Regions from separate parts of the Marinobacter sp. G5_S1_61_S3 genome, predicted to be linked through region 1. Evidence: riboswitches for the same ligand, from Rfam matches in the RefSeq annotation. Region 1 holds a riboswitch; the other holds the start of a gene.
What was found. Region 1 has a riboswitch for cobalamin ahead of ACTRWH_RS00085 (ribonucleoside-diphosphate reductase subunit alpha). Riboswitches for the same ligand answer to the same signal wherever they lie in the genome.
Positions count from the first base shown of each region.

Region 2: linked by a shared signal. The riboswitch ahead of ACTRWH_RS13790 (TonB-dependent receptor domain-containing protein) and the one ahead of ACTRWH_RS00085 (ribonucleoside-diphosphate reductase subunit alpha) in region 1 are both predicted to bind cobalamin.

Region 1 covers NZ_JBQKUK010000001.1:17,811-24,369, reverse strand. Annotated here, with positions in the region: gene nhaB (sodium/proton antiporter NhaB) at 1-907, shown strand, start outside; gene ACTRWH_RS00090 (DUF3047 domain-containing protein) at 894-1,628, opposite strand; cobalamin riboswitch at 1,754-1,947, shown strand; gene ACTRWH_RS00085 (ribonucleoside-diphosphate reductase subunit alpha) at 2,058-4,823, shown strand; gene ACTRWH_RS00080 (ribonucleotide-diphosphate reductase subunit beta) at 4,795-5,916, shown strand; gene ACTRWH_RS00075 (GMC family oxidoreductase N-terminal domain-containing protein) at 5,955-6,559, opposite strand, start outside.
Region 2 covers NZ_JBQKUK010000013.1:11,965-18,523, forward strand. Annotated here, with positions in the region: gene ACTRWH_RS13785 (cobaltochelatase subunit CobN) at 1-666, opposite strand, end outside; gene ACTRWH_RS13790 (TonB-dependent receptor domain-containing protein) at 755-2,476, opposite strand; cobalamin riboswitch at 2,722-2,923, opposite strand; gene cobD (threonine-phosphate decarboxylase CobD) at 2,971-3,990, opposite strand; gene ACTRWH_RS13800 (cob(I)yrinic acid a,c-diamide adenosyltransferase) at 4,019-4,576, opposite strand; gene ACTRWH_RS13805 (methylmalonyl-CoA mutase family protein) at 4,619-6,316, opposite strand; gene meaB (methylmalonyl Co-A mutase-associated GTPase MeaB) at 6,303-6,559, opposite strand, start outside.

The DNA of each region.
Region 1 (6,559 bases):
GGCCTTTCTGCGTAGCCTGCTGATGCACGGCGCCATTGGTACGGCCTTGGGGGGAGTCTCCACTATGGTGGGCGAACCCCAGAACCTGCTGATCGCCAAGGTAGTAGGGTGGGACTTTGTCAGTTTCTTCCTGCGCATGGCGCCGGTGAGCCTGCCGGTGCTGGTGGCCGGCCTGACCACCTGCTGGCTGCTGGAAAAGCTGCGCTGGTTTGGGTATGGCGCCCGGTTGCCCAAGCCTGTCCGCCAGGTACTGGAAGAGTTTGCTGACAACGAGCGCACCAAGCGCACGAAAGCCGATCAGGCTGCCCTGTGGGTACAGGCAATGGCGGCCCTGGTGCTGGTTGTTGGGCTGGCGTTTCACCTGGCAGAGGTGGGGTTGATTGGCCTTCTGGTGATTATCCTGATCACCTCGTTCACTGGCGTTACTGACGAGCACCAGATCGGTAAGGCCTTCCAGGAATCGCTGCCATTTACCTCGCTGTTGGTGGTGTTTTTCGCCATCGTCGCGGTGATTCACGAGCAACACCTGTTCAAGCCGATCATCGATTTTGTGCTCAGCCTGCCTCAGGACCAGCAGCCGGGCATGTTCTTTATTGCCAACGGGTTGTTGTCGATGATCAGCGACAATGTGTTCGTAGCCACCGTTTACATCAGTGAAATCAAACAGGCGCTGGACGCCGGCAGTATCGACTACGAGCATTTCCAGGAGTTGGCCATCGCCATTAACACCGGCACCAACCTGCCCAGTGTGGCTACCCCCAATGGCCAGGCAGCGTTTCTGTTCCTGCTGACGTCTGCAATCGCTCCGCTGGTGCGATTGTCCTACGGGCGGATGGTTGTGATGGCGTTTCCCTATACCATCGTGATGGGTGCGGTAGGTCTGTTTTGCGTCATCAATCTGGTTTGACCAAGCGGACATCACCATACCAGGCGGTGGCAGATGCTCCGGTGTTGTCGGAATCCGACATAATGGCGACGCCCACCAGCTTCGGCGGCTCGCGGTCAAAGGCCTTGTGATAGTCCGCGACGATATCCCGTTCCACCGTGACCCATTCGCCAGTGTTCGCCGTCCCGGAGTTCACCGCTATCATCATCGTGGTATCGGTGAACGGGTTGGCAACGATCTCGCCAACCGGCAGCCGGTTGGCCCAGATGTAGTTCAGCGCATTGCCCGGCAGTTCCTCCCCGAACACCACTTCCACGGTCTTGCGTTTGGCGCGCTCGAAAAAGCCGGCTTCGTCCGGCTCGAACTCAAAGGCCACGTAGATTCGCGCAGGGTAGTCATCGCCCTCCTTTTTACGGGCGTTTCCCTGCTCATAGACGTTCGACACTTTCCACCGCCAGCGCAGGATCAGTGAATCCCCGGGTTCGACGGACACCCTGGCTATCAGCCCGGAGGCGCTGTTGTCTGTGGTGGCCTTGATCACCTGCTCGCCGTTGTCGTCCGTCAACTGATAGCGACTGTGGCGGTCTATCTTCGGAAACTCCATCGGTTCCCAGCCATCTTCCAGGGACGTTATGGTCGAAAACGCGGTGATCAGCGAGTTTTCCGTGCTGTCAGCCTGGGCCGAAGCGGCCATCAACGAAAGGGCGAGGGCGGCCGTCAGGTATCTCGGTAGCGGTGTCATGGGATGCTCCTATGGGTTCGTTTACTGATCGGTAACCGTCGAAAAAGTGCCTTGTTGCGATTTATCTTAGTCTATATAGTGTTTATATCCTTGGCTTAGTACCAGATATAGTGATCAAAGGCTGATCAATCACAGATCGCCCTCATCACGATGATCGTGGTACCGGGAATCCGGTGAGACTCCGGAACTGACGCGCAGCGGTATTGGGGAACGAGCGTGGCATAAAGACACTGGCGAATGCCGGGAAGTCGCCACGCAAGGCCGAGCCAACAGGTTCACGCCCCTGAGTCCGAAGACCTGCCAGGGAATACAACTGCACCTTCGCGTATCAAGGTGAGCAGATCGGTTTTGCGTTGTCTCTGTTCAGAGCAATGCTCGCCCCTGCGCACGCGAAGGTCTTGGCATAAACGCGTACTCAGGAGAACCGACATGTCCACTGCCACCCTGGCCGAGCCCGGCCAATCTGCCTCAACCAGCACTGCCTCCCTACAGGTTATTAAACGTAATGGCGCCCTGGTTGGATTCGACGCCAGCAAAATCAGTGTTGCCGTGACCAAAGCGTTTCTTGCCGTCGAAGGCGATGAAGCAGCAGGCTCGGCCCGTATTCACGATTCCGTGGAACAGGTTACCCATCAGGTCATGCAGGCCATCAGCCGACGCTTGAAAGCCGGCGGCAAGGTGCACATTGAAGATATCCAGGACCAGGTGGAACTGGCGCTGATGCGGGCGGAGGAGCAGAAAGTGGCCCGCGCCTATGTACTCTACCGGGAGGCCCATGCCCAGGAGCGAGCCAGCCTGGCGCCGGTGGAGGCCCATCCCACACTCACGGTGAAAAAAGCCAACGGTGAGGCTGCACCGCTGGATCTGGGGCTGATGAAAGTCCAGGTGGAGCGAGCCAGCCAGGAATTGGAGGGCATCGATGGCGAGTCCCTGGTGGAAGGGGCGCTGCGGAACCTGTACGACGGTATCGCTGAGGAGGAGGTGCTGTCTGCGCTGATCATGACCGCCCGCGGCCGCATCGAGCAGGAACCGGACTACAGTGCCGTAACCGCTCGTCTGCTGCTGGAACAACTCAGGCTGGAAACCGCGGCCGCCTTGAGCCTGCCCCTAAGTTTGCCGCTGGCGGAAATATACCCGCAGGCCCTGAGCACCTTCATTGAGCAGGGTATCCACTACGAGCTGCTGGACGACGCCATGGCGGCGTTCGACCTGGAACGCCTGGGTGCTGCCCTCAAGCCGGAGCGGGACCACCAGTTTGGGTTCCTCGGCCTGCAGACTCTCTACGACCGCTATTTCCTCAACTGGAAAGGTGACCGGCTGGAGTTGCCCCAGGTCTTCTTCATGCGCGTGTCCATGGGTCTGGCGTTGCAGGAAGACGACCCCAATGCCCGGGCCATTGAGTTCTACGACCTGTTGTCATCCTTCGACTACATGGCCTCCACGCCAACCCTGTTCAACAGTGGTACCCGACATTCCCAGCTTTCATCCTGCTACCTCACCACCGTTCAGGATGATCTGGAGGGTATCTATGGTGCCATCCGCGACAACGCCATGCTGTCCAAGTGGGCCGGCGGCCTGGGTAACGACTGGACGCCAGTCAGGGCTTTGGGCTCCCACATCAAGGGTACCAACGGCAGCAGCCAGGGTGTGGTGCCATTCCTGAAAGTGGTGAACGACACGGCGGTGGCGGTGAATCAGGGCGGCAAGCGCAAGGGCGCCGTGTGCGCTTACCTGGAAAGCTGGCACCTGGATATTGAGGAGTTCCTGGAGCTACGCAAGAACACCGGCGATGAGCGTCGTCGTACCCACGACATGAACACCGCCAACTGGGTACCGGACCTGCTGATCGAACGCATGCGCAGTGATCAGGACTGGACCCTGTTCTCGCCAAACGACGCTCCGGACCTGCATGACCTCTATGGCAACGCATTCCGGGAGCGGTACCAGGAATACGAGGCGATGGCGGCCAGGGGCGAGATTACTCTGTTCAAGACGGTGTCCGCCAAACTGCTCTGGCGCAAGATGCTGACCGTGCTGTTCGAGACCGGTCATCCGTGGATCACCTTCAAGGACCCCTGCAACCTGCGCTCACCGCAGCAGCATCGGGGCGTGGTGCACAGCTCCAACCTGTGTACCGAGATCACCCTGAACACCAGTGCGGATGAGATCGCCGTGTGCAACCTGGGGTCCATCAACCTGGCCGCCCATGTCCACAACGGTGAGCTGGATGTCCAGCGCCTAGAACGCACGGTCAATACTGCGGTCCGCATGCTCGATAACGTGGTCGACATCAATTACTACGCAGTGCCCCAGGCGAAGAGTTCCAATTTCAAGCATCGGCCCGTTGGTCTGGGCCTGATGGGCTTTCAGGATGCGTTGTATCGACTCAATCTGCCCTACACCAGCGCGGAAGCGGTGGAGTTTGCCGATGTGGCGATGGAGCAGATCAGTTATTTCGCGATCCGGGCCTCGGCTGCCCTGGCCGGTGAACGCGGTGCCTACGAGACCTACGAAGGCTCATTGTGGCATCAGGGTATTCTGCCCATTGACTCAATCAACCTGTTGAAAGAGGCCCGTCAGGACGGCGACCTGAGCCTGAATATCAGCAGCCGCCTGGACTGGACGGCGGTGCGGGAACTCATCGCCCGCAATGGCATGCGTAACAGCAATGTGATGGCCATTGCGCCAACGGCGACCATCTCCAACATCGTCGGTGTCTCCCAATCCATCGAACCGGCGTACCAGAACCTGTTCGTGAAATCGAATCTCTCCGGCGAGTTCACGGTGGTTAATCCATCTCTGGTTCGTGATCTGAAAGCTGAGGGTCTGTGGGACAACGTGATGGTGAACGATCTCAAGTACTTCGATGGCAGCGTGCAGCAGATTGATCGCATTCCGGCGGAACTGAAGGCCCGCTATGCCACCGCCTTTGAGATCGATGCCCGCTGGCTGGTGGAGGCGGCGGCCAGACGCCAGAAATGGCTGGACCAGGCCCAGAGCCTGAACCTTTACATGGCGGAACCCAGCGGCAAAAAGCTGGATGAGTTGTACCAGCTGGCCTGGGAACGGGGGCTGAAAACCACCTATTACCTGCGCTCGCTGGGGGCCACGGGTGCCGAGAAAACCGCGCCGGTAGCAGCACCGCAACCACAGGTATGCAGCATTGATGAGCCGGACTGCGAAGCCTGCCAGTAGATCCGACCGCCACCAAGATTCTAGAGGTAAACAGATGCTTAACTGGGACGACGAACCAAACACCCTAACCCGCCCGGCTGCCCAGGAGGGCCCGGCACCGGTCAATGTCGATGACAAGCGCGTTATCAACGGCGAAACCGACATCAATCAGCTGGCACCCTTCAAGTACCCCTGGGCCTGGGAATACTTCATGAATGCCAACAAGAACCACTGGACGCCGCTGGACGTGAACATGGCTCAGGACGTTCACGACTACCACCACCGCCTGTCCGCGCCGGAAAAGCACGTGTATGAGAACGTGCTGGCCTACCTCACCACCTCCGACATCCTGGCGATGCGCAACATCGGCCTGGCGGTGATGGAGAAGATGAGTGCCCCGGAATTGCAGATTTACCAAGCGCGGCAGGTGTACGAGGAAGCCATGCACACCTGGGCCTACCAGCACTGCATTGAAACCCTCAACCTTGACCAGAGCGAGATCTACAATCGCTATCGGGTGGTCCCCGCGATCAACGGCAAGATCCAGATGGCCAACCGCCGGCTGGATGCCGCCATGCGCTCTGACATGAACCTGCGCAACAAGGACGACCTGCAGGAGTTCATTATGTCCTACCTGTTCTTCGCAGCGGTCTTTGAGGGTGCCTGGTTCTACAACGGTTTCAGCCCCATCTTCGCCCTGCAGCGTCGGGGCCTGATGCGGGGCACCGGTGAGCAACTGCAGTACATCCTGCGGGACGAAGCCATGCACTTCTCGTTCGGGCTGAAAGTGGTGAACCAGATCCTGGAAGAGGAAAACATCACGCTGGACCCCAAAGCCGTGCGCGATATGTGGGACGAGTCCGAAGCCGCTGAAACCGCCTACGCCAACTACATCCTGCGGGACCCGATCCTGGGCTATTCCGCCGAGTACCACAGCGAGCAGTTCCGTTTTGTGGCCAATCGCCGGGCCAGAACCGTTGGCCTGGACGAACCGTTCCCGGGCGCGAAGAACGTCTCACCCTGGCTGGACGAGCAGGCCACCCTGCGCAAAGAGAAGAACTTTTTCGAAACTCGGGTCATCGAGTATCAGACCGGCGCGCAGCTGGAGTGGTAGCAACGTACTGACCTTCAGTCCGGCGGGCTGGCCGGCACTTACGTGCCGTTCAGAATCCAGCCTGCCGCTTTCTCCGCAATCATCAGTGTGGGGGAGTTGGTGTTACCACTGGTGATGGTCGGCATGACACCGGCATCCACCACGCGCAGGCCGGCGACGCCACGAACTCTGAGGTGAGGATCGACGACTGCCATGTCGTCGTCTGCCCGCCCCATGCGGGTGGTTCCCACAGGGTGAAAAATCGTGGTGCCAATGTCTCCCGCCAACCGGGTAAGTTCCTCATCGGTCTGGTACTGAAGGCCCGGTTTGAATTCTTCCGGCTCATACTTGGCCAATGCCTGCTGCTCTGCAATGCGGCGCGTTACCCGAAGGGAATCCGCTGCGACCTTGCGGTCTTCCTCGGTGTTCAGGTAGTTGGGGGCAATGGCGGGCTTGATTCTGGAGTCCCGGCTACGAATACGCACGGTACCGCGGCTCGTCGGGTTGAGGTTACAAACGCTGGCGGTAATGGCTGGAAAGTCATGCAAAGGCTGGCCAAATGCCTCCAGACTCAATGGCTGAACGTGGTACTGGATGTTGGCGTACTCATATTCTTCGGAACTGCGGGTAAACAGACAGAGTTGGGAGGGGGCCATGCTCATGG
Region 2 (6,559 bases), on a different contig from region 1:
CAGATCCAGAAGTGCGACCACAGGGCCGGATTGCAGGTTAAGGTTCGCCGCGCTATCCGTAGCTTCCCCATAACGGTAATAGCGGATCAGCGACCGGGGCGGCAGATCCGGCACGTCAAGCTCTTCGCCCGCCTGAACAAGCAACCAACGCAATAAGGCATCCAGGTGTTGCGGGGTGCGTCCCTGGTAAAGGGCCCGGCCTTCAAGCCAGGGTTCCTGTTCGGGGAAGCGGGCCTTAAGCTCTGCCTGATGAGCTTTCAAGTCCGTGCCGGGGTCCGGCGCTTTCATCAGGTTGTTCAGGGTTGTGGCATCCAGCCCTTCCAGCAGGGGCTTGCGCCCCTGTAATCGTGACAGCACAGTCAGCGCCCTGTCGCCATTCACCCCCAGAACCGGAAACTCGCGAACGGCGGCCTGCTCGCCCACAGCACGCTCAATCCGGCCCACCTGCTCTCCGAAAACCGCCGCCATCAATAAGGCATCGGCCTGGCTCACCAGATCGTCGAGAGCGCTGTTGTCCAGGTTTGCCAATTGCTCCGGTGTTCGCAGAATAATGCGGTGATCTGGCTGGGCTGCCAGAAAGCGTTCCGCACCAGCAGCCATCTCCGCAGCGGAACGCTCAGACACTACCCCAAATACCGTGGCGCCGGACACTGGTTGGGAAAGCATTAACAGAAGCCCGAAAAGGCAGCCGAACAACGGGCGTCTCAGAGTCCTATACAGGCGCTCAATCATGCCCTTACCTCTCCATGGTTGATCATAGGTCGTAGCGAATCGTCAGCATTGCGGTGCGGCCAGCGGCTATGTAAGCACTTCCATCAAAGCGCTGCGCCGTGGCGTATTCTCTGTCCAGCACGTTGTCGACCGTCAGATTGGTGGTCCAATGGCTGTCGATTTCCCACTTTGCTCGCAGGTCCCAAGTGACAAAGCCGGCGAGGCGCTCTTCGTTTTCGGCATCGTCGTAACGATACCCCTGGCCCTTAACGGTGGTTCCCAACGACACTCGGCCGAAGTCCCGATCCAGGTCCACCCGGAACTGTTTCGCGCTACGGCGACGAATTCTATTGTCGGTCTCACGGTCGCGGGGGTCGGTTACCGACGCCCCAGCCTGCACGGTCCATTCGTCCAATTCCAGGCCAGCACTCAGCTCAACCCCCCTGATGCGTGCTTCGTTAACATTGAATGGTGCGAACCGACCGTCCCTAAAGACAAATACAATCAGATCATCAGCGTCTGTCTGATAGATCGCGGCATCCCAGAACCAACGGGCGTAATTTCCGCCAATACCAAGCTCCACGCTACCTGCGGTTTCCGGTTGAAGATCCGCATTGCCGAAGTTCGGGAAGTAGAGGTCATTGAACGTGGGCGCCCGGAAGGATGTGCTGTAGCTCACCCTTACTCTATGGTTGCGATCTATATCGACACCCATGGCGATCGCACCAGTTTCCTCACGACCAAAAGCTTCGTTATCGTCGGCGCGCAAACTCAACTGAAAGTCCGTCGGACCAAAATTCAACAGGGCCTGGCCAAAAACAGCGGCGTTGGTGCGGCTGGTTTCGTCAAAGTCGGTGGTGCTGTCTACTTCATCCATCAAGAGCTCACCGCCCAAGATGTACTCATGGCGGCCGACACTGATCTGGTTCTCCCAACGGGCACTGCGGGTTTTGGTATCGAAGGTGCTGTCACCAAATTCGTCCCGTGTATCCTGCTCATCAATGGATTCGGCCAACAGGATACGGCTCCGCCAATAGTCGCTGATGGGCGCGTCCAGACGAACACCAACGGTTTGGATAGCAAAATCTGTATCACCGCCCTCGAACTCGGTATTGCCCTGGGCACGCATGAGGACAACGCCGGCTTCCCCACCGGAGTCGAACTGGTGAGCAACGGACGCCAGGGCTGAGGTGTTACGAAAGCCCTTGTCTTCGCCCCCTTCAACGATGGCCGTGCCGTCGGTCTCCAGATGGCTTGCGCTCAGACTGTATGTCATCCGGCCTTCAGAGCCGGCGGTCCCGGCCACATATTCCTGGGTGTTAAAGTTGCCGCCGCCGGCCTGAACCCATCCCTCGCGGCCCTTTTCGGCGCTGTGGGTGAAGGCCTGGATAACACCGCCCACGGCATCGGCCCCGTACAGGTTACTGCGGGAACCCCGAACAATTTCTACCCTTTCCACCATTTGCGGCGGGAAATACTGCCAGGCAGCACTACCACTGGTGGCCGAGCGCAAACGAATGCCGTCCACCAGGAAAACCGTGGATTCGCTGCCAGTGCCCCGGGTGTAGACACTGGTGTTCTTACCGAACGAGCCGTTGCTGGTGATATCAATGCCGGGTTGCCCCATCAGCAGCTCGTCGAACGTTTGAGGCTGCAAACGTTCGATCGCCTCTTCATCAATCACAGTGACCGATGAGTCACTTTCGCCCCGGGTCTTCGGCCCAAGCGTGGCCGTCACAACAATGGGGTCAAGTGCCGAGACCATTACCTCTTCGTCGGCTAGCGCACTGGAAACTGGCAGGAACACAAGGGGGAGGCCGGAAAATAGAACCGGCAAAGACTTCGAACAACTCATAATCAACACTCGCTGGCAAACCACGCGCACCCGCGTGATGGTTATTGTGTTGCGGAGTTTGAGTATGAGATTGGGGAGGCAGGATACGAGTCAGAGTACGGGTGTGAGACCGACGCAACTCTCCCACCGCCGTCGCCCTCCGCAACTTCCGGTGTGCATTCAGGCCGGTCTCCGGGCTTGCGAGTGGATCAGCCTGTTGGACTGGTCCGGGGCAATCACCTTCCCATGCATGATGCACAGTGGCTTTTTCGATTGCCTTTAGCTCGCTTACCGTTGCGGGGGCAGCGTCGGACTTTAACCGACTTCCCGTTTTACGCTTTCCGGCGGGGATACCGCAAAAAAGCGTTACCTGAACACGGTGTTCATCGAATCGGGCGCCAAACTAGCAGCCCTTATGTGCTAAATCAATACAGATGGCTTAAATACAGTGCCTGCTCTAACCGCGTCCATTCCGGTTCTGAGCCGGGCAATCCAAACCGCAGCGCAGCAGGATTCTCGAACTCCCGAACGAGGATTCCCCGCCGTGCGAGTTCGCCTGCAATGTCCGCCGCCCGGCCATGCCGAACGTATCGAAAGAGCGCCGTTCCTGCGGCTCCTTCAAGGCCATGCCGCGACAGGCAGTCCGCCAACCGCTGACTTTCACTGTGCAGTCGCTCCATCGTCGCAGCTTGCCACTGGGTGTCCGCCAGCGCCTGGCCCATGATAAATCGCGCAGGGCCACTGATTGACCAAGGCCCGATCATTGCACCCAATCGGCGAATAATATCCGGGTCTCCCACCGCAGCTCCGGCCCGCAGGCCCGCCAGGCCGAAAAACTTACCCAGGGATCTCATGACGATAAGACCGGGTCTGTCGGTCGCATACCCGACACTGAGTTCCGGAGTGGCATCGACGAACGCCTCGTCTACAATCAGCCACCCACCGCGACGTTGAAGCCGCTGATGCCAGCTCAGCAACCGGTCCGGATCAACAACCTGGCCAGTGGGATTATTTGGATTGATCCACACCAGCACGTCCAGTTCATCCAGCCAGCTTTCGTCATCATCCTCTAGCTGATCATTGCCAATCTCGATAACCCGATGGCCGGCAACAGCCCAGTTGTGGCCATGCTCCTGGTAACCCGGAGAGGGCACACCTACCCGGCACGGCTTTCGTAAACGGGGCAAGTGCATGATTGCCGCCTGGCTACCAGCCAGGGCCATACATGCGGCGCCATCCGGTGCACCCACCCATTGTCTGATGAGTGGCTCCAGACCATCGTCAGGCTCCGGCAGGCGACGCCAGACCTCTTCCGGGATCGCCGGAACAGGCCACCCATGCGGATTGATACCGGTGGACAGGTCCAGCCATTGATCCAGCGGAATCGCCCACCTCTTAGCCGCGGCGCGTAGCCGGCCACCATGCTCCGGCGTGGACGAACTCACGCTTCAGTACCCTGCTCGTGGGCCAGCATTATTTTCCCGGCACCCAAAGCACGTCGTCCTTACCCTGGTTGTTGGCGTGTCTGGCAAGGACGAACAGCAAATCAGACAGCCGGTTCATGTATTCCAGCACCAATTGACTGATGTCCTGCTCTTCCTGCAGTTGCGCGATGATTCGCTCAGCGCGCCGCGTCACGGTGCGCGCATGGTGTAGATGCGTTGCGGCCGCATTGCCCGCGGGCAATATAAAGGAGCGAAGCGACGGAATATCCGCGTTGAACCGGTCGATTTCCTGCTCAAGCTCAACGGTCTTGCCCTCGGCAAGCCTGAGTGGCGGATACTTCGGGTTCTCCACGATCGGGGTGCACAGATCCGCCCCGACATCAAACAGGTCGTTCTGGATGCGTGCCAGTATCACGTCCAGTTCGTCGTCCACATGCAGCCGCGCGAGACCAATCACTGCGTTGGCCTCATCCACCGTGCCGTAGGCTTCCACACGCAGGTCATGCTTGGCGACGCGGCTGCCGTCGCCAAGACCGGTATCGCCCTTGTCTCCGGTTTTTGTATAGATCTTGGTGAGCCTGACCATTCATGTCTCCCGTGAACCGGTTCTGTCAGTATTCAAAGCCGGTCAGATTACAGGTTTTTCGCGATAGGTTCCCCATATCCCTTTCAGGGTTTCAACAATATCGCCCATCGAGGCGCCCTCTTTCACCAGTTCGATGGTGATGGGCATGAGATTGGCCGATTCGTCTTCGGCCTGCTCTTTCAGTTGCCTGAGCATGTCCTGGACTTTCTCCTCGTCGCGATTGTCCTTGACCCTATTCAGGCGCTCAATCTGCCGGCGTTCGGTTTCCGGATCGTGGGGATGGGTTTCGATTTCAACATCCTCTTCATCCTGCACGAACATGTTGACGCCGATAACCGGACGCTCACCGCTGGCCTTGCGCAGCGCGAAATCGTAGGCGGAATCGGAGATGCCCCTCTGGAAGTAGCCGTCATCGATGCACTGCAGCGTGCCACCGAGCTCTTCCACTTCGTCGAGAATCTTCCAGACTTCCTTCTCGATCTCATCGGTAAGATTCTCGACATAGTAGGAACCGCCCAATGGGTCCACCACCTGGGTGATGTTGGTCTCGTAGGCGATGATCTGCTGGGTTCGCAGGGCAATACGCATCGCCTCTTCCGTTGGAATAGCGAACGCTTCATCCATGCCGTTGGTGTGCAGGGATTGGGCGCCACCCAGTACCGCAGACAGTGCCTGAAGCGCGGTACGGATCGGGTTGATGGTGTATTGCGGCTTGGTCAGGGTGGCCGCGGCAGTCTGGGCGTGAAAACGAAGCCGGCTGGCCTCGGGTTTGGTGGCGTTGAATTTTTCGCGCATGATCTTGGCATAGACCCGCCGGGCTGCGCGGAACTTGGCAATTTCCTCGAAGAAGTCGGCCTGGCTGACGAAGAAAAAGGACAGGCGCGGCCCGAACTCATTCACATCCACACCCGCATCGATGGCGGTCCTGACATACTCCATGGTGGTTGCCATGGTGTACGCCACTTCCTGGACCGCTGTCGAACCGGCTTCAGAAATGTGATACCCGGAGATATTGATAGGGTTGTACCGCTTCATGTTTTCGGAGCCGTACTGGATGCAGTCCCGCACCAGTCGAACCGACGGCCGCACCGGGAATATCCACTCTTTCTGGGCAATGTATTCCTTGAGAATGTCGTTCTGGATGGTGCCCGACAGGTCATTGAGATCGTATCCCCGCTTCTGCGCCAGGGCGATGTACATGGCGTAGAGAATCCAGGCGGACGGATTGATGGTCATGGATACCGAGATCTTGGTCAGATCAATATCGTCGAACAACTCCTCCATGTCGGCAAGGGTGTCGATGGCAACGCCTTCTCGGCCCACCTCACCCTGGCTCATGGCATGGCTGGAGTCGTAACCCATAAGCGTCGGCATATCGAAGTCGATGGACAGACCGGTCTGGCCCTGGGCGATCAGGTACTTGAAGCGACCGTTGGTTTCCCTTGCCGTACCAAAGCCGGCAATCTGGCGCATGGTCCAGTTCCTGCCCCGATACATGGTGGGGTACGGCCCCCGCGTAAACGGGTATTGCCCAGGGAAACCAATATCCTCAAAGGGCGTATTCTTCAGGTCCAGTGGCGTGTAGGTACGTTTCGTCGGCATTCCCGAGGCGGTGGTGTATTCCGTCTTGCTCTCCGGCGCCCGCTTGATAAAGGACGACACCTCGTTCTGTTCCCACTGGTCGAACTCTTTTTCCATGTGCTTGAGTGCAGCGGGGTCATACTGGTCAGTGCGCTTCATGAATGGTCTCCTTCATGGCTTTTAACAAGGTTACTGCGGCTCCATGGGGGTCCAGTTCGCGCTGGGTAACCTTCTTGAGCAGCTCTTCGGTCTGCGACCTGCTGTCACGTGCAAAATTATCCCGGACAATCTCTTCAGCAACCTTCACCACCCGGGTTAATGCAATCTGGTGCCGCCGCTGGGTGATTTCGCCGCTTTTTTCCAGGTGCTCAGCGTGACGATCAATGGCGGCCATCAGGTCGT